Regions from separate parts of the Bradyrhizobium sp. DN3 genome, predicted to be linked through region 3. Evidence: riboswitches for the same ligand, from Rfam matches in the RefSeq annotation. Region 3 holds a riboswitch; each other region holds the start of a gene.
What was found. A riboswitch is a leader RNA that binds a small molecule or an ion and turns the genes downstream of it on or off. The one in region 3 is predicted to bind cobalamin.

Region 1 (5,597 bases), on a different contig from region 3:
GTGCTGAAAATAGCCCGCAACGGTCTGCTGCCTGAGGTCGTAATTGTGCCAGGCGGCGAGACCCTGGCCGGCGCCGCGGTTCTGCTGAAAGCTCGCATCGTAATAGTCGATGCCGGTCAAGAGCTGGGACGGCATTCCGAACAGAAGGCTCTTCACGCTGAGCCGCGGCGTGATCGACCATGTCGTCAGATCGGCCTCGACATAGGTCGAGGTGAACAAGGCGGGCGCCGGCGTCGGACTGGAGAAGAATGCACTCTGCTGCCTCTTGTCGCGCATGCCGCCGTCGACGATGAGATCGACGCCGTTCACCAGGGTTTTTGTGAAGCCCGCTGTCGCGCCAATACCTTGCTGGTTAGCATAGTTGAAGGGCGTGCTGGTCCCCTTCCGGTTAGTCGCGAGCTCGTCGAGGCCGATCGAGGGATCGACGGTGCGGCCCCCCGGCAGTCGCAGTTCCTGATTGTCGCTGGTCACGGTCAGGAAAGCAGTCAACCCCGGCGTCGTGTAGTTCAGATTGCCGATACCGTTCTCCTGGGAATAGCGATTGTTGTCGCGATAGCCATCGGTCTTGACGGTATTGCCGTAAAACGAGGTCGACCACGGACCGGAATTGAGCGATGTCGAGACGTTGCCGAGCCTGGTGTTGAACTAGCCGAAGCCGGCCTCGATGCGCGCGGCCATGGGCGGTCCGCCGACGCCGTTCTTGGTGGCGATGTTGATGACGCCGCCGACCGCATTGTCCCCATAGAGCACCGCACCGGAATTGCCGCGCGTGATCTCGATACGCTCGATGGAATTGAGCGGGATGGTAGCAAGGTCCACCTGCGCCATGTCGATGTCGTTCAGCCGTCGTCCGTTGACCAGCACCAGCGTGTTGGCGGTTGCGAACGCGCCGAAGCCGCGCAGGTCGACACTGGTCTTGGCGCCGATCGGACCGCCATAGAACGTCGTGATCTGGGCGCCCGGTACTTGCGTCGAGATGATCTCGGCAAGCGTCTGCGACGGCGCATGGGCGATGTCGGCGGCCGTGATGACGCTCGTGGCGGCGCCGACGATGCCTCCATTGTTGCTGGCCGCCTCGCCGCCAGAGCCGGACGAGCCGGTCCGTGTCGGCGCGCCGTTCGGCATCGCCCGGCGCCTCCCCGTGTCGCCATCGCTGGTCGCCCTGGCACGCGTGCGGTTCTGATCGTCGGGCCTGGTCACTTCGACCGGTGGCAACTGCTCGGCGGCAGTCTGGGCGCGGGCGCCCCTCATATTGAAGACAACAACGGGAATGATGAAGCTGGACGCCAGCCAGGCCGTGCGACGGCACCGGACGGCGGCGGAAACGGAAGACATGCGAATAAAACCTCGGCAGGACGTCAGTGGCACGTCACAGCGAACGAGGTTTCACGACGGAGCGATCAATCGCTCCGGTGAAGCTAATGTCTGTACTCCCCGACCGACATCTTCGCGTGTGACCACGGCTGACGGCAGGTCTCCTGGCTCGCGGGTCGTGACCTCTCCGTCGCCTTCCCAGGACCGAGATTCCCAGTGGCATAGGACGAGAGATTCGCCGCTTACAGTTGCGGGGGCAGCCATGGCATTGAGAAGATCCCAGCGTTGGGAAAATCTCGCACCACGTTCCCTTTTGATCTCCGTGAGGAGAACCGTCGTGGATCTTTTACGAGTCGTGCAGCCCGGGAGTCAATCGGCTGGTTGCATCTGGCAGCGACAACTCGCCGCTACCGGTGCGTCCCGCAAGCAGAGGCCCAGCAGCTACGTCCGCCCTCGCGGGCGCTGGGCCTGCGCCCAAGCGACGGCGACGTCGCGTGGCGGAACATCGATGCGCTTGATCGGCGTTAGTTCGCCGGAGGCAGAGACGATCGCTGTCTCCTCGCGGCGGCAGCGCGAACACACGAAACGGACCTCACGCGGGAATGCCGACCAGCTTGAACGTTTGACGTTGGCAGCCATCGGCCAAGCGTCGCAATGCGAGCACGACACCAGGAGCCGGCCGGGATCGAGCATACCCATTCAATCGGACTCCACGTCTTGCCCGCTTCCTTCAATGATTGATCCAAGTGAATCGTTCCGGTGCCTGGGCACCGCCGACGGCCTCCTGTCTTTTGGCGCGTCGTCAGCGACTTTGGGTGCGTCGCTCCCGACCTTCGCACGCATCAAGAACTCAGCGAGCCCCCTTGAGGGTGCAGGAGGTCGTGCAGGTGACCGTGGTGCCGTGATCGCATGACTTGCAGGCGCTGACGCACTGGTTCATGTCGCGAGGATTGTAGCTGTAGTTTCGCATCGGGCAGGTCGACGTCGAGCCGGTGATGTCCTGCTCCTGATCGCAGGCCGCCGTCATGAGCGCGAATATGATCACTGCAACGAGGCGCATGGGATTGCCCGTCAAACATGGCAAGTGACACTCGCGAGGCGCGCTGCATCGCAACGAGCCCCGGCCTTCCCACCGCGAGCCATCGCCAATCAGCGACGCCCGCATGCGTCTGAGAATGCGCGCCAAATGTTAAGAACGGATTGCAGTCGGCCTCAAGCAGCAGCGCTGGTCGCGATCGCCTGCCGCATATCCACTGCCAGCTGGCGGTACTGCTCGGCGAGCTTCAGATAGAACTCGCGCTTGGTGCTGTCGGTGGCGAGCTTGGCGATCAGCTCGCACTCGGCGGAGAGCGTCTCGAACCGTTCGAGCCTGTCCTCAAGGTGTGTCATCGGCGTGTCCCCATCTGACGCCTCAGGGACGTCGAGCCTAAGCCCGGGAAATAGGTCACGGCGAACATCGTTATGGAGTAGAATCGTTTTTTCCGGTCGGCGACGCCGGACGGCAGGCACCGCTATTTTTGCTCCAGCCGCCAGGCGCCGTCCCAACCCACGTCCGGCGGGTTGACCTCGAACTGCGCGATGCGGCCGAGCAGCGTACGCGAGGGACCGTCGCCGGGGACCGCTTCGAGCGCGGCGTTGAACGCGGCGCGGGCATCGTCGAAATGCCCGGCGCGATAGGCGTCGAGACCTTCGGCATAGAGCGTGCGCAGGCGCGCTTGCGCATCGGTGAGTGCGCCGGCCCTGCCCATCACCTCGAAAACAGCTTGCGGTGCGCGCTGCCCCGCGACCGCGAGCCGATCGATCTCACGCAGTTCGAGCTGTGGCCGATCGCATCCGCCGTTGCTTGCGAGATCAGGATGCGGGTGCCGTAGGCCTTGTTGGCGGCCTCCAGCCGCGAGGCGAGGTTCACGGCGTCACCCATCACGGTAAAGCTCATCATCAGCTCGGAGCCGATGCTGCCGGTCAGGACCTCGCCGGTGGCGATGCCGATGCGCAGATCGCACGGCGCCGGCATGGCGCGGATGCCGAGCAGATCCGGCAGCTGCTTCTGGAGCGCGGGCACCTGATCGGCCATCTCGATGGCGGCAAGGCCGGCGAGCATCGCCTGCTCGTCCTCCTCGATGAAGGGCGGGCCCCAATAAGACATGATGGCATCGCCGATATATTTGTCGATGATGCCGCGATTGCTGCGGATGGGGCCGGACATCACCGTGAAATAGTGGTTCATCACCTTGACGAGACCGCGCGGGGTCACGCCCTCGCTCATCGAGGTGAAGCCGCTCATGTCGCAGAACATGATGGTCATGACCCGGCGCTGGCCGTCGATGGCGACCTCCGGCCGGTCAATCAGGCCCTGCACCACCTTCGGGTCGATGTAGCGGCCGAAGGTCTCACGGATGCGCTCGTTGTGCCGGAGCTGCTCGATCATGCGGTTGAAGGCCGCGGCAAGCTCGCCGATCTCATCCTGGGTGGAGACGGTAATGGGCTTGTCGAACCGGCCCGCCTCGACCTCGCGGGTGCCGGCGAGCAGCAGCCGCACCGGGCGCGTGATGCCGCTACTCACCAGGAGCGCAAAGGCAAATCCAACGATCGCTGCGAGCAAGGTCACGATGCCCGATACGATGATCGCCTGGTGCTGGTGGCTGATCACCTGCGACGTGCTGAAGAAAACCTGCGTCAGCATGTCGGCGCGGATCGCATCGATCTTCTGATTGAACTGGTCGCGCAGCACGTCGATGTGCTCCAGCGTGCCGCGGGCCTCCGCCATCTGTCTGGCATCGACCTGCTTGGCCAGCTTTGCGTGGTCCTCGGTCAGATCGCGGCGCAGCTCAGTGACGGCGGTCTCGATGCGGAGCTCGATCCGCGCCAGGGCAGCATTGTCGGACGGTGTCCTGGGATCGTTGATGATGGCGTTGATGAGCGTGCGTGCGCTCTCGGCCTCCTCCTCGATCCTGCGGTCGGTCTGCTCGAACTCGCGCACGCGCGCCGCATAGGCCTCCTCGTCCGACGGCGACTGCATCTTGGTCATGACCATGCGCCGCAGCGCCAGCGCACGCTCCAGCGAGCGGATGTTGGCGCGCGCCAGATGGCTGTAGGCCGGGATGTAGCGGTTGGTCAGCTCGTCCAGGAGGACGCCGACCTTGCTCGACATCACCATCGACAGGATCGAGGTGACCAGCATCAGGACGATCAATCCGAGGGCGATACCGACGATCTTGCGCCGGATCGACTGGTTGAAAATCGGCATAGGTGCAGGGCAAAGGCTGAAAGGATGAAGCGAGGGAACTCAATACACCGGATTTAGCCATGGGAACACGCGCAATTCGCCTTTCTGACGCCGTGAGCCGTACGCAACCGTCGCGCGAGCCCCAATCGTTAACAAAGGTTAAACACGCTGCCTTTTCCGCTATTTCGGAAGTTCCCGAGTTCCCCATCCGTATTTTGCCGCATTGTTGCGAGAGCGTGAGGAATGCGAAACGATGTCATGACATCGTTTGGTGTCGTCTCTTGATTCTCAAGCCGCATGTCGTCGCGGACCTTGGTTTGTAGTGGTTTCGCAGGGGGACCATGGAATGAACCAGTGCCTACGCTCGCTCGCGTGTGTCGTTGCCGTGGCCACAATGGCCCTCCTTCCCACCGAGTTGGCGGCGAAGAGCAATCATAAATCATCCGCGCCGAAGAAGACGCATGAGGCGAAAGCCGGCAAGCAGCGCCATGCCTCCGCCGGCAAAGCGCGGCACGGCAAGCACGCCGAGGCCAAACGCAAGCCGAAGAAAGCGGTCGACGAGCCCTCGGACAAGCCGGCACCGCCGCCGCTGACCGGCGATCTCGCCGCGCTGAAGGATGCGATCGACCTCGCGCGCAAGGGCAAGACCGAGGATGCGGGCGCCGCGCGCGACCGCATCACCGATCCCGCCGGACAGAAGCTTGCGGACTGGTTCATGCTGCGCCACTCCGAGAGCACGGCGAATTTCAAGCGCTACGCCGCCTTCCTCGCCGCCAATCCGGACTGGCCGAGCAGCGCCCTGCTCCGCCGCCGCGCCGAGGCACGGCTGTGGCAGGAGAAGAGCGACGCGGCCATTGTGCACAAATTCACCATGGACCGGCCGACCAGTGCCAAGGGCAAGTTCGCGCTGGCCCGCGTACTGCTCACTGAAGGCGAGACCGACAGGGCTGCGCGTCTCGTGCGCGAGGCCTGGCGCACGGACGAATTGTCCGAGCGGAGCGAAGAAGACTCCTACGCGGCGTTCAGCGATCTTCTATCCGCTGACGATCACCGCGCG
Region 2 (5,597 bases), on a different contig from region 3:
TTGGGGCAGGACCACACTCAGGGCTGAGGAGCACCCTATCGGCACCCGCCACCTTCAAGCCCCTGACATCCTCTGCGTCGTCCGCTCATAGATCTCAAACAGAGGCCCAAGCCGAAAACTGACTATCGGGTGGAACCGGTCGACCAACGAGTGCCTTAAGCAGGGTCCAAATCAATAGCAACCGCTCATGCATTGGCTACGTTTGCGAGATCCTTCCGGGTTTTTCGTATCGTCGCGCTGATCGAGCATATCGTTACAGGCATGAAAGCGCACCAAGTTTGCGGTTGGTGCCCGTCCATGCGGCGACCGCCCGGCATCACCGCCCTCGTTGCTGTCGGCAAACCGTTGCGAACGTGCTCATGAGCGACAAACCTTGGTGTAGATTTCTAATCTCGGGCTATATCGGTCGCATACCACGGCATAATAGAACTACGCTGAGCTTGTGCTTTAACTGGGCTCCGATTTTCGGCGAATATCCTCGCCGGGATCGAACCGTCGGCCGCCCTCTCTCCGCCGATGGAAGTCCGCGCGATGCGTCAGCGTCGCTCCTCCTAGACTTAACTTCCGCCCGGCCCGCTAAGCGCGGCCGGGCTTTTTGTGTTCCCAAGGCTCCCTCGAGATTATTGAGAGCGCAAATGACTACAAGCGGATCAGCTTTCTCAAGGAGAGACGCAAGCCCGGGACCAACGGCCTCGCGGATCGGATGCAGCGCGCAGTTCGCGGGCGGCAGCGACCATGTTGACCAGCGCCGGCCGAACCTCCTCCCATTTGCGAGTCTTCAGGCCGCAGTCCGGATTGACCCAGAGCTGCGAATCCCGCAGCCGTGTCCGAGCCAACGCCATCAGCTCCTTCATTTCGCCTGTCTCGGGAACGCGGGGAGAGTGGATGTCGTACACGCCCGGCCCGATCTGATTTGGATATTCGTAGTTCCTGAACGCGTCGAGTAGTTCCATTTTCGAGCGCGACGTCTCGATCGAGATGACATCCGCGTCCATTGCAGCGATCGCACCGATGATGTCGTTGAACTCCGAGTAGCACATATGCGTATGAATTTGTGTTTGATCGGCGACGCCCGATGAGCAGATGCGGAAACAATCCCCGGCCCAGTCGAGATAAGCCGTCCACTCCGATCGACGCAACGGCAATCCTTCGCGGAGTGCAGCTTCGTCGATCTGGATCATGGTCGCACCAGCGTTCTCGAGATCGCGGACTTCGTCTCGGATCGCGAGCGCAATCTGGCGGCAGACCTCGCTTCTGGGAATATCATCGCGGACAAACGACCAGTTCAAGATCGTCACCGGTCCGGTCAACATCGCCTTCATCGGCTTCCTGGTTAGTGATTGCGCGTAGCGCCACCAGTCCACGGTGATCGGCTTCGGCCGCAAGACATCGCCAAACAGGATCGGTGGCCTGACGCAGCGCGAGCCGTAGGATTGCACCCATCCGTTCCTGGTAAATGCGAAGCCGGCGAGTTGCTCGCCGAAGTACTGTACCATGTCATTGCGCTCAAATTCACCGTGCACGAGGACGTCCAGACCGATGTCCTCCTGCCAACGTACGGCGCGCGCAGTCTCCTCCTTGAGGAACCTGTCGTATTGCTCGTCGCTCATCGCGCCTCGCGCATGCGCCGCACGGGCATTACGGACCTCTGTGGTCTGAGGAAACGATCCGATCGTCGTGGTCGGAAAAGCCGGTAGTCCGAAGCGATTGCTTTGGATCTCGGCACGACGGGCAAATGTGCTGGCGCGCCGGCGCATGGTCTGGTCGATAGCTCTCATCCGGACAGCGACATTGGCATCACGGATCTTCGGCGAAGTCCGGCGGACGGTCGCGGCACGTTCCGACTCGGCAAAGGCTGGCGCAACATTTTGGTCGCCCGCGAGTGCACGCGCCAGGATCGCAAGCTCGCGCATCTTCTGAACCGAGAAAGCAAGCCAGCTCTTGACGTCGGAAGCGAGACCGGTCTCGAGTTCAACATCGACCGGCACATGAAGCAGCGAACAGGATGGGGCGATCTGTACACGATCCTTGCCGAGCTTCGCAATCGCGGGTTCTAGCCGCTGGCGGAGCGACGACAAATTCGACCGCCATACATTCCGGCCGTCGACGACACCGAGCGACATGACGAGATCACTTCGTGCGCCGGCAATGATCTGATCCAATAACTGTGGCGCTCGAACCAGATCGAGGTGCAATCCGGCAATTGGCAGCCTCAAGGCGGTGTCTAGATTGTCGCCGAGGTCGCCGAAATAGCTGGCAACCATGATCTTGATGGCCGGGCCCTCCTTGGCGAGCCGGTCATAGGCATGTAGCAAAGATTTTCGCGACCCCTCATCCAGATCAAGAACCAGGCAGGGCTCGTCGAACTGAACCCAATTTGCCCCGCGTTTGGCCAATTCCTGCAGAACCTCGATATAGGCCGGTATCAGATCATCCAGTAGTGAGAGTGGCAGGAACGCAGGATCGGCACTCTTGCCGAGCTTCAAGAATGTAACCGGCCCGATCAGGACAGGGCGGGTCTGGAAGCCAAGGGCCTTGGCTTCCTCATACTCCTCGATCGGCTTTCGAGAGCGCAATCTGAAAGTCTGTCCCCTGTGAAACTCGGGGACCATGTAGTGGTAGTTGGTATCGAACCACTTGGTCATCTCCTGCGCGGGTGCGCCAAATCCGCGCGGTCCGTGACCGCAACTCGCACCCTGGTCGTCGCATTGTGAACCGCGGGCCATGGCGAAGTACGTCTTGAGCGAAACGGATTCGGTTTTCGAGGCGTAGATCTCCGGGATGGCGCCAACCATGACACTTGTGTCGAGCACCTGGTCATACAGCGAGAAATCGTTCGATGGAATGACCGTGACGCCGATAGATTTCTGACGAGCCCAGTTCGCGGCACGCAGGCCAGCTGCGTCCTCGAGCAACTGCTGTTCGCTGCTTTTTCCGGCCCAGTAGCTTTCTAGAGCGAGTTTGAGCTCGCGCCTGGGACCGATGCGTGGCGTTCCGAGCGTGGCAACCGGAAGAGAGAGAAGAGACATAGCGTTAACCCATGTTGGGGGCAAAGGCCATGGCGGACGCAGGCAGGGGAAGTCGCGCAGTGCGACGGCTGCTTGGCGCACCACCGGGACACCCCGCCCGTGGACGAATATATTGTCGGGGCAGGTCTCCTGGCTCGCGGGTCATCGCTGCTGTCCGGCCTTCCCGAAGCCGCGCAGGCTTCAGTGACATCGTTGGACAGCGGCTCGCCGCTCACAGTTGCGGGGGCAGCGCCGGCATGTTCACCGGCTTCCCTCTTAGCTCCGGATCAAATGGAAACCGGAGAACCTCGACGACTTGGATTATCGGCAAGAGAACTCTTCCGTCAACCTCTCAGATTTGTCTCAAGCTAAATGCTGCGACATCTGCTACGCGAATGGCCGTGCATCTCTATCGTTGAGACGATGTAGAAGCGCTCTCCAATCAGCGATATCGGAATGACCATCGGAGCTGCCCGCGGCCCGCACGCCAGATAGGTGGAAGGGACAAATGCGGCTTGCGCGGTCGGGACTGCGGCCTCGAGCAGAACGCATTTGATGCAAGCCCCGGCTTCCCAGCGGTTCTTCGAGCACGTCCGCCATCCAGCCGCCTTCTCGACCAACAGGATCCGGGTTGAGTAGGCCCAAGACACCTGGCGAAGCCAGCAACATACCCGGCGAGCACGTTGATTTGCGGTGCCAGCCCGACTCCAAATGCTCGGCGGTGAAGATCGGCTTCGCGTCGTTAGCCATCGAGTGCAAAGCGCAGTTGGCTGAGGCTGCTCTCGAATTCCGGAGCCGAAAGGAGGCGCCAAACGCGCCATGGCCCCTTGGCCGCAAGTGCCCAAAGGCATGGCAGAGATCGAAAGCCCACATTCCGGCAACGATACCGAACCAAACGGTTCAATGGCGGCACACGTGCTCCCAATTCTCATCAGGAACTTGGCACCGAGGCGTTCCGCTGCGCCGTCGAATACCCGCTGCGTGCGAGGATGCATAAGCCGCGATGGATAGGCTGAATGGAACCATCGAAACGTGCGCAAGTCGGAAAGTCGACAAAGAGGACACAAAACCGGTGCGAATTGCCGTCTATTACGTGGCACGAAGAATGCAAGTCCTCGGCATGCCCAGTCTCCTCCTGCTGGGCATGTCCAGCACAGCAAATTGAGGCTGTCGCTGGCAACTGAAGTTAGCGGCGCGCGACATAGAGGGGAGCGCATGCTCGCGCGGGACCGGCGGTCGCCCCGTTGCGTCGCCGCTAACTTCTTGCGCTCGCGCATAACAGGTTGAAGGTTACCCGCTTTGGAACGACGTGTGGATGAATAGGCCGACGGTTATGAAGAAAATGTCTGGAAGACGCGCGCTATGGTTTTGTCTCGGTCGATTCCTGATCTGCCTGGCCGGGCTGGCTGCGACGAGCAACATTGTTCGCGCCAACGACAGCGCGCCTGTCGAAAGAGTCAAGTCAACGTGGCGAGCGCAAGACGGTGAGACAATAGAACAAATTCTCTCCAACGTCTCGAAGGTGGCACACTTCGTCCCTCGAATGTGGGGCGTCGCTGAAGGAGCTGACCAAAATGAATATGTTTTCATTTCGTGGACCAGGCACCGGGACAATAAATCAGACGAACAGTACGTTATCGCTTGGAAGATCGCGCTCGACGGGACGATTGAACTTGCGTCGACCTATGCAAAGCCGATGGAATTGGGCTGGCGCGCCCTGGCGCTCTCGTTGATCGCCCGTGAAGTCGAGGCTGGCGAAAGGGACGCAAATCTTCGCTTTCTGCATGACCCGGCCAACTTCAACTTTGTGACGACCAAGCAAGGCCAGCTCGGCAATCTTCTGCGGCAGGGCCGCTGCACTATCGTTGAACCTGTTGGAGTGGACTACTTGCCGAAGCAGATTGACAAGCCGACCGAGAAAGGTGATCTGTGGCGCGTTCTGCTTGTGGTAAACTGTGATATCCTAGGGCCCCGTTTTTTTACCCACAACGGCATCATCACTTTCGAGAAGAGCGAAGGACAAGATTGGGAGCCGCAATCCCCTTTTGCCGAGCGTATCGCGGCCTATCCTCCTGGCTCCTGGTTCACTCGCATGGAGCCAAAGGAACGGGGAGAGTTAAAGGGGCGGGAAACGTCTCGGTAAATGGTCGCACAGGGCAAGATCGCGCCGCAGCTCCTTTAGCGCCGAACGCCTCAGAGCAACTGCAAGACATATCAGCTCTAAAGTCGCGGTGTTTACGCCTTCGCAACAGTCGCGAGCCTTTCCCGCAGCCTTCAGCCCGTCATCGGAAAAGTCGGGCAGCACGATTTGGCTCGACTCTCTCGAGCTCAGCGGCGCGTGCCAGCTTGCGAGAACTGGTTTGACTCCGGCGCACCCCACGCAGTGAGAGGACACCAATCTGCGAGGGAACCCAGCTCTCCATGCCATTCTTCACGGGACCGGGTCTCGGGCCCAAGCCCGATCCGGCGTGCGCGCCGCGCATCGCGCGACTGACTGGCACCCGCAAGAGCGTGAACATGCCGACGCCGAGGCGGCACGCGGGATCGAATGCTGCGACGACACCGATGAAGACGGCAACGGGGACGTGT
Region 3 (5,597 bases):
GATGCGCGGAGATCTCGGGACACTGTTGGTAGACCCATTCGGGGAGCATGCTGCCTCGCTTAACGCGTGCGCTTGAGAATGTAGCTGTCCATGATCCAGCCATGCCGCTCGCGCGCCTCCTGCCGCAACGCGACGATGCGCGGACCGACCTCAGCCAGCGCGCCGGACATGACGATCTGATCGGGCATGCCGAGATAGGCGCCCCACCAGATCTGAAGCCCGGCGGGATCGAGCGACTGGAACGCCGTGCCGCCGTCGAGCATCACCACCACGGTATCGGTGCCCTGCGGCCAGCCGCCTTCGCGCAAGCGCCGCCCCGTCGTGACCAGGAACGGCTCGCCGATGTCGTTGAGCGGCAGCGCATGCGCCGCGCACAGCGCCTGGATCGAGGTGATGCCAGGCACGACCTCGATATCAGGCAAGGGATCGAGCCGCCGCGCAATGCGCAGCGAGGAGTCGTAGAGCGAAGGATCGCCCCAGATCAGCAGCGCAACCTTGCCCTCGCCGGCGAGATGATTTGCGATCGTTTGCGACCAGGTCGCGGCCACCGCATCGTGCCAATCGTCCACGCCCTTGCGGTAGTCCGCCTCAGTCGCGTCACGCACCGGCAAGTCGAACTCGGCGATGCGCGTGCTCTCGCTGGTGAGCACGTCCGCGCAGATCGTCCGCCGCAGATCCGCAAGATCGGATTTCGCCGTCCCCTTGCGCGGGATCAGGACGAGATCGGCGGCGTTGATGGCTTGGATCGCGGCGCGCGTGAGCTGCCCGGGATCGCCGCAACCGATGCCTATCAGGGAAAGCGTGAGCATCGCGAGCGCGAAGGGCGGCCGCGCCGGCCGCCCGTTCGCTTGTCTCTTAAGCGGCGTTATGCAGGCGCGGCGTGACGAGGCCGGGCGCGGTGACGCCACGCAGCCATTTCGCCAGCGCCAGCACGGCGAGATCGGCGAGCGGCTCGATCACGATGACCAGCGCATAGGATGCTGCAAACGTCGCGATATTGGCGAGATTGGTCGCGCCGAAGCCGGAGCCATACAGCGCCCAGAACGCCACCCAGGCGACGATGCCGGACTGATAGGCGGTCGAGAGCGCCAGCGCCTGGCGGTATTGCAGATCGACGTAAGCCGTGTTGCGCGGAATGATCCGCGTCGCCAGCGCCTGGATCGCAAACAGCGGCACCAGAAGCGTGGTGACGTTCATGCCATATTGCGGCAGGTCGGTCGGCACGAAGAAGACGCCCTGGAGCAGCAAGCCGAACGCAAGGCCGAAGGCGGCGGGCGCAGCACCGAACAGCAGGAACAAGGTCGAGCCGAGGATGAAGTGCACCTCAGAGACGCCGACCGGGAAGTGCGGCAGCACCTGGAAGAAAGTGAAGACGAGGCCGGTGGTGGCGAGCGTGCGCGTCGCGAACGAGCCGATGCCCTGCTCGCGCACGGTCTCGACCGCGAGTTTCAAGGCAACGCCGCCTGCGGCGATGCCGGTTGCGTAACTCAACACGAGCTTGGCGCCCGTCACGATCCCTGGTTCGATATGCATGGTTCAGATCCTTCCTGCCGTCACACCCGACGGCCTTGGCCTCAAATCGTGCAGGGCCGGTCTCCTGGCTCGCGGTTCACTGGGGTTCTCCGGCCTTCCCGAGCCTTGCGGCCCAGTGGCTGATCGGAGCCCCTCACCGCTTACAGTCGCGGGGGCGGCTGGGGTTTTGAGCGCCGCAATTGGGTCCGCCCATCCCCATTCCCGATTATGCTCCGGCGCTTTGCGCCGCGTCGAGCACCATGCCTCTCCTGTGTGCCCCTTTCGCGAGCCGGGCGTCAAGTGGCGAAGGGCGACGGCGGCCATCATGACGGATCGTCTCCCGCTAGGGCCCCGAACAGGATGACGGCGGCCGTCGAGGCGGCGCCGCCCCGCGCAAGCTGCTCGGCGAGCTCGGCAATCGTGGTGCGGACCAGCCGCTCGTCGGAACGGCCGAGTGATTCCGCAAACAGCGCCGGCGTATCTGCGGCGAGGCCATGGTCGATCAATTTTGCGGCAAGCGCCGGAAAGGTGCGCCGACCCATATAGACCACGGTGGTTGCCTCGGGATCTGCGAGCGCTGCCCAATTCAGGTTTGGCGGCAGTTCGCCTGTGACGTCGGCACCGGTCACGAACTGCACCCGCCGCGAGGTGTGGCGCCGGGTCAGGGGGATGCCGGCTTGCGCGGCAGCAACGCAGGCGGAGGTGACGCCGGGAATGATCTCGTAGCCGATGCCGGCCTCGCGCAGCGTCTCCAGCTCCTCCTCGAGCCGGCCGAAAATGCCGGCGTCGCCCGACTTCAGCCGCACCACCCGCGCGCCGGTTGCGGCATAATCGACGAGCAGGCGGTTGACATGGTGCTGCTTGGTCGAGGGCCGCCCTGCCCGTTTCCCCACCGCGACGAGGTTGGCGCCGGGACGAGCGAGATCGAGGATCGCGCCGGAGGCAAGATCGTCATAGAGCACGACGTCGGCCTCGCGCAGCCGCGCAGTCCCCTTCACCGTGAGGAGTTCTGGATCGCCGGGGCCGGCGGAGACGAAAGAAACAAAACCGCTCACCGGTCCTCCGCGATCAGATGGAAGAACGTGCCGGTAGCTTGGCCGCGCCGCGAGCCGGTCTCGGCAATGACCGTGCCGGTTGCATCGTGAACCACGGCCAGCGGCGTGTCGGGCTGGGCGATGATCGTCGAATAATGGAACTCGTGGCCGCGCAGGCGTGCGCCGACCTGATGCCCCGGCATCGGTGCGGCCAGTTCGGCGAGACGATAGCCGAGATGCATGCGGCGCTTGGCAAAGCTGGTCTCCAGGCCGAGCAACCCCGCCATCTCATGGCGCACGCCGTCGGCGTCGGTCAAAGCGATTCCCAACACCATATAGCCTCCGCATTCGCCGTGCACCGGGCGCGTTTCGGCAAAGGTGCGCAAGCCGCTGCGAAAGCGTGCACTAGCCGCAATCTTGCCGGCATGAAGCTCGGGATAGCCGCCGGGCAGCCAGCAGACATCGGCGCTTGCGTCAGGCGCTTCATCGGCCAACGGCGAGAATGTCGAGATCTCGGCGCCGGCCGCGCGCCAAGCTTCCAGCATATGCGGATAGACGAAAGAGAACGCCGCATCGCGGGCCAGCGCGATGCGTTGGCCAGGCGGCGTCACGTTCAGGCCGCTCGCCGCGGGTTGCGGCGACCAGCTGGCTGCCGCTCGCAGCACCCCCTCGAGATCAACATGCTCGGCAACGAAGCGCGCGGCCTCGTCGATCAGCTTGCCGATCTCGGCCTGCTCCTCGGCCTGCACCAGGCCGAGATGGCGCTTCGGCAGGCTGATCTCGGCATGGCGCGGCAGCGCGCCGAACACGGCGATGCCGGCATCGTTCAGCGCGCGCCGCACGAGATCTTCGTGGCGCGGGCTGGCGACACGATTGAGCACGACGCCGGCAAGATGCACCCCGGCGCGATAGTCACGAAGACCCGCGGCGATCGCCGCCGCGGTCTGCGCTTGGCCAGAGGGATCGATCACCAGCAGCACCGGCCAGCCCAGCATCTCCGCGATGTCGGCGGTCGCACCGGTGCCGGAGGCGCCGCGTGCGGCAACACCATCGAACAGGCCCATCGAACCCTCGGCGAGCACGACATCGGCATTCGCGCCGCGGCTGACGAGATGCGCGATTGCTGCGCTGTCCATCGCCCAGCTATCGATATTGACGGAGGCGCGTCCCGTGGCGGCGGCGTGGAAGGCGGGATCGATGTAGTCGGGCCCGCTCTTGAAGCACTGCACGTTCAATCCGCGATTGCGCCAGGCGCGCGCGAGCGCCAGCGTCAGCGTGGTCTTGCCGACGCCGGAGGCAGGTGCGGAGATGACGAGGCTTGCCGCCATCACGACGCCTCCGGAAAGCGCGGCTCGGCGCCGACCGGCCGATAGCGGCGGTCGTAATCGGCGGCATAGAGGCGGCTCTCGTCAAAATCCGCGGCGCCAAGCGTCCTGCCGACCAGGATCAGCGCGGTCCGCTCCATCTCGCTGCCCACAGCCGCATCGAGCGTGCCGAGCGTCGCGCGCACGATGCGCTGGTCCGGCCAGCTCGCGCGCCAGACGATGGCGACCGGACAGTCCGCGCCGTAATGGGGCGACAGCTCGGCAACGACCTTGTCGAGCAGATGGATCGACAGGTGGATCGCGAGCACCGCGCCGGTCGCGGCGAACGCCGCAAGCTTCTCGCCCTCAGGCATCGCGCTGGCCCGGCCCGGGGTGCGCGTCAGCACCACGGTCTGGGCGAGACCAGGTAGCGTCAACTCGGTCTCCAATGCGGCAGCAGCAGCCGAGAAGGACGGAACGCCCGGCGTCACCGAATAGGGAATGCCGAGCGCGCGCAGGCGGCGGAGCTGCTCGCCCATCGCCGACCAGATCGAGAGATCGCCGGAATGCAGCCGCGCGACATCCTTGCCGTCCGCATGCGCGGCGGCGATCTCCGCGATGATCTCGTCAAGCGACAGCGGCGCGGTGTTGACGATGTGCGCGCCAGGCGGGCAATGCGCCAGCACGCCCGCAGGGACAAGGGAACCGGCATAGAGGCAGACCGGACAGGCCGCGATCAGATCGCGTCCACGCAACGTCAGGAGGTCGGCAGCGCCAGGGCCTGCGCCGATGAAATGCACCGTCATGCGCCGTCTCCTTCAGCGATCGCCGCGGTCGCGGTGCGATCCTGCGAGACCGCCCGCGTCGCAATCAGCCGCGCGCGAGGGCCGGCCGCTGCGAGCGCCGCCGCTTCAGCGATCGATCCCGTCGCGAACTTTTCCGCAATAAGCTTCGACTGCGTCGGGGTGTCGATGCCGGCCAGCGATTCGGCCGGGACGGCTCTGATCGGCACACCGCATTCGCGCGCGAGCTGCTTCAGTGCTTCGGCCTCGGCCTTATCGCTGACGGTCGCCACGGCAGAAAGGCCTTCAAAACCGCCGGCCGCCAGCAGCGCCTCACGCAGCGAAGCCAGCGTAGCGTCGCGCTTGAATCCGAGCCCGGCAACTTTCATCGGACCACACTCCACTGCACCACCGGACGTGCCGCCTCCCAGGACCGGTAGCGGCCGAGCGGGCCGGCATGCGCGATCTCGACGCGCATCAGCTCGCCGCCGTGGTGCTGCTGCAACTCGCCGAGCAGCGCCTCCGTCTCCAGCGTGACTGAATGTGCAACCAGGCGCACACCCGAAGCTAGTCGGGACCAGATCACATCGAACATCGCGCTATCGAGACCACCGCCGATGAAGACCGCATCGGGCGCTTCCAGCGCAGCCAGAGCTTCGGGCGCATTCCCCGTGACGACGGTGACCCGATGCGCGAGCCCGAACGCCGTCGCATTGCTGCGGATGTTCGCAGCGCGATCCTCGCGCGCTTCGATCGCGATCGCCGTCCCGCCACACAGCGCCCACTCGACCGAGATCGAACCTGAGCCGGCGCCGACATCCCACAGCCGCTCACCGGGACGCGGCGCCAAGGCCGACAGCGCCAGCGCGCGCACCGGCCGCTTGGTGATCTGGCCGTCATGGACAAAGAGATCGTCCGACAAGCCCGAACTGCGGGGCGTGCCCTGCGTCCCCCTCGCCAGCACC

Region 1: another riboswitch for cobalamin. It lies ahead of AAE027_RS32635 (TonB-dependent receptor); the one in region 3 lies ahead of AAE027_RS20690 (energy-coupling factor ABC transporter permease).
Region 2: another riboswitch for cobalamin. It lies ahead of metE (5-methyltetrahydropteroyltriglutamate--homocysteine S-methyltransferase); the one in region 3 lies ahead of AAE027_RS20690 (energy-coupling factor ABC transporter permease).

What each region holds. Positions count from the first base shown of each region.
Region 1 covers NZ_JAULLN010000030.1:1,729-7,325, forward strand. The annotation lists partial or broken gene AAE027_RS32635 (TonB-dependent receptor) at 1-1,251, opposite strand, end outside; cobalamin riboswitch at 1,452-1,666, opposite strand; gene AAE027_RS32640 (hypothetical protein) at 1,756-2,013, opposite strand; gene AAE027_RS32645 (hypothetical protein) at 2,165-2,374, opposite strand; gene AAE027_RS32650 (hypothetical protein) at 2,527-2,703, opposite strand; partial or broken gene AAE027_RS32655 (adenylate/guanylate cyclase domain-containing protein) at 2,826-4,561, opposite strand; gene AAE027_RS32660 (transglycosylase SLT domain-containing protein) at 4,887-5,597, shown strand, end outside.
Region 2 covers NZ_JAULLN010000020.1:130,764-136,360, forward strand. The annotation lists gene metE (5-methyltetrahydropteroyltriglutamate--homocysteine S-methyltransferase) at 660-3,029, opposite strand; cobalamin riboswitch at 3,132-3,334, opposite strand; gene AAE027_RS27300 (nodulate formation efficiency C protein) at 4,324-5,151, shown strand.
Region 3 covers NZ_JAULLN010000013.1:192,807-198,403, forward strand. The annotation lists gene cobT (nicotinate-nucleotide--dimethylbenzimidazole phosphoribosyltransferase) at 1-49, opposite strand, end outside; gene cobF (precorrin-6A synthase (deacetylating)) at 60-809, opposite strand; gene AAE027_RS20690 (energy-coupling factor ABC transporter permease) at 856-1,533, opposite strand; cobalamin riboswitch at 1,571-1,790, opposite strand; gene cobA (uroporphyrinogen-III C-methyltransferase) at 1,836-2,567, opposite strand; gene AAE027_RS20700 (cobyrinic acid a,c-diamide synthase CobB) at 2,564-3,874, opposite strand; gene cobM (precorrin-4 C(11)-methyltransferase) at 3,874-4,656, opposite strand; gene AAE027_RS20710 (cobalamin biosynthesis protein) at 4,653-5,021, opposite strand; gene cbiE (precorrin-6y C5,15-methyltransferase (decarboxylating) subunit CbiE) at 5,018-5,597, opposite strand, start outside.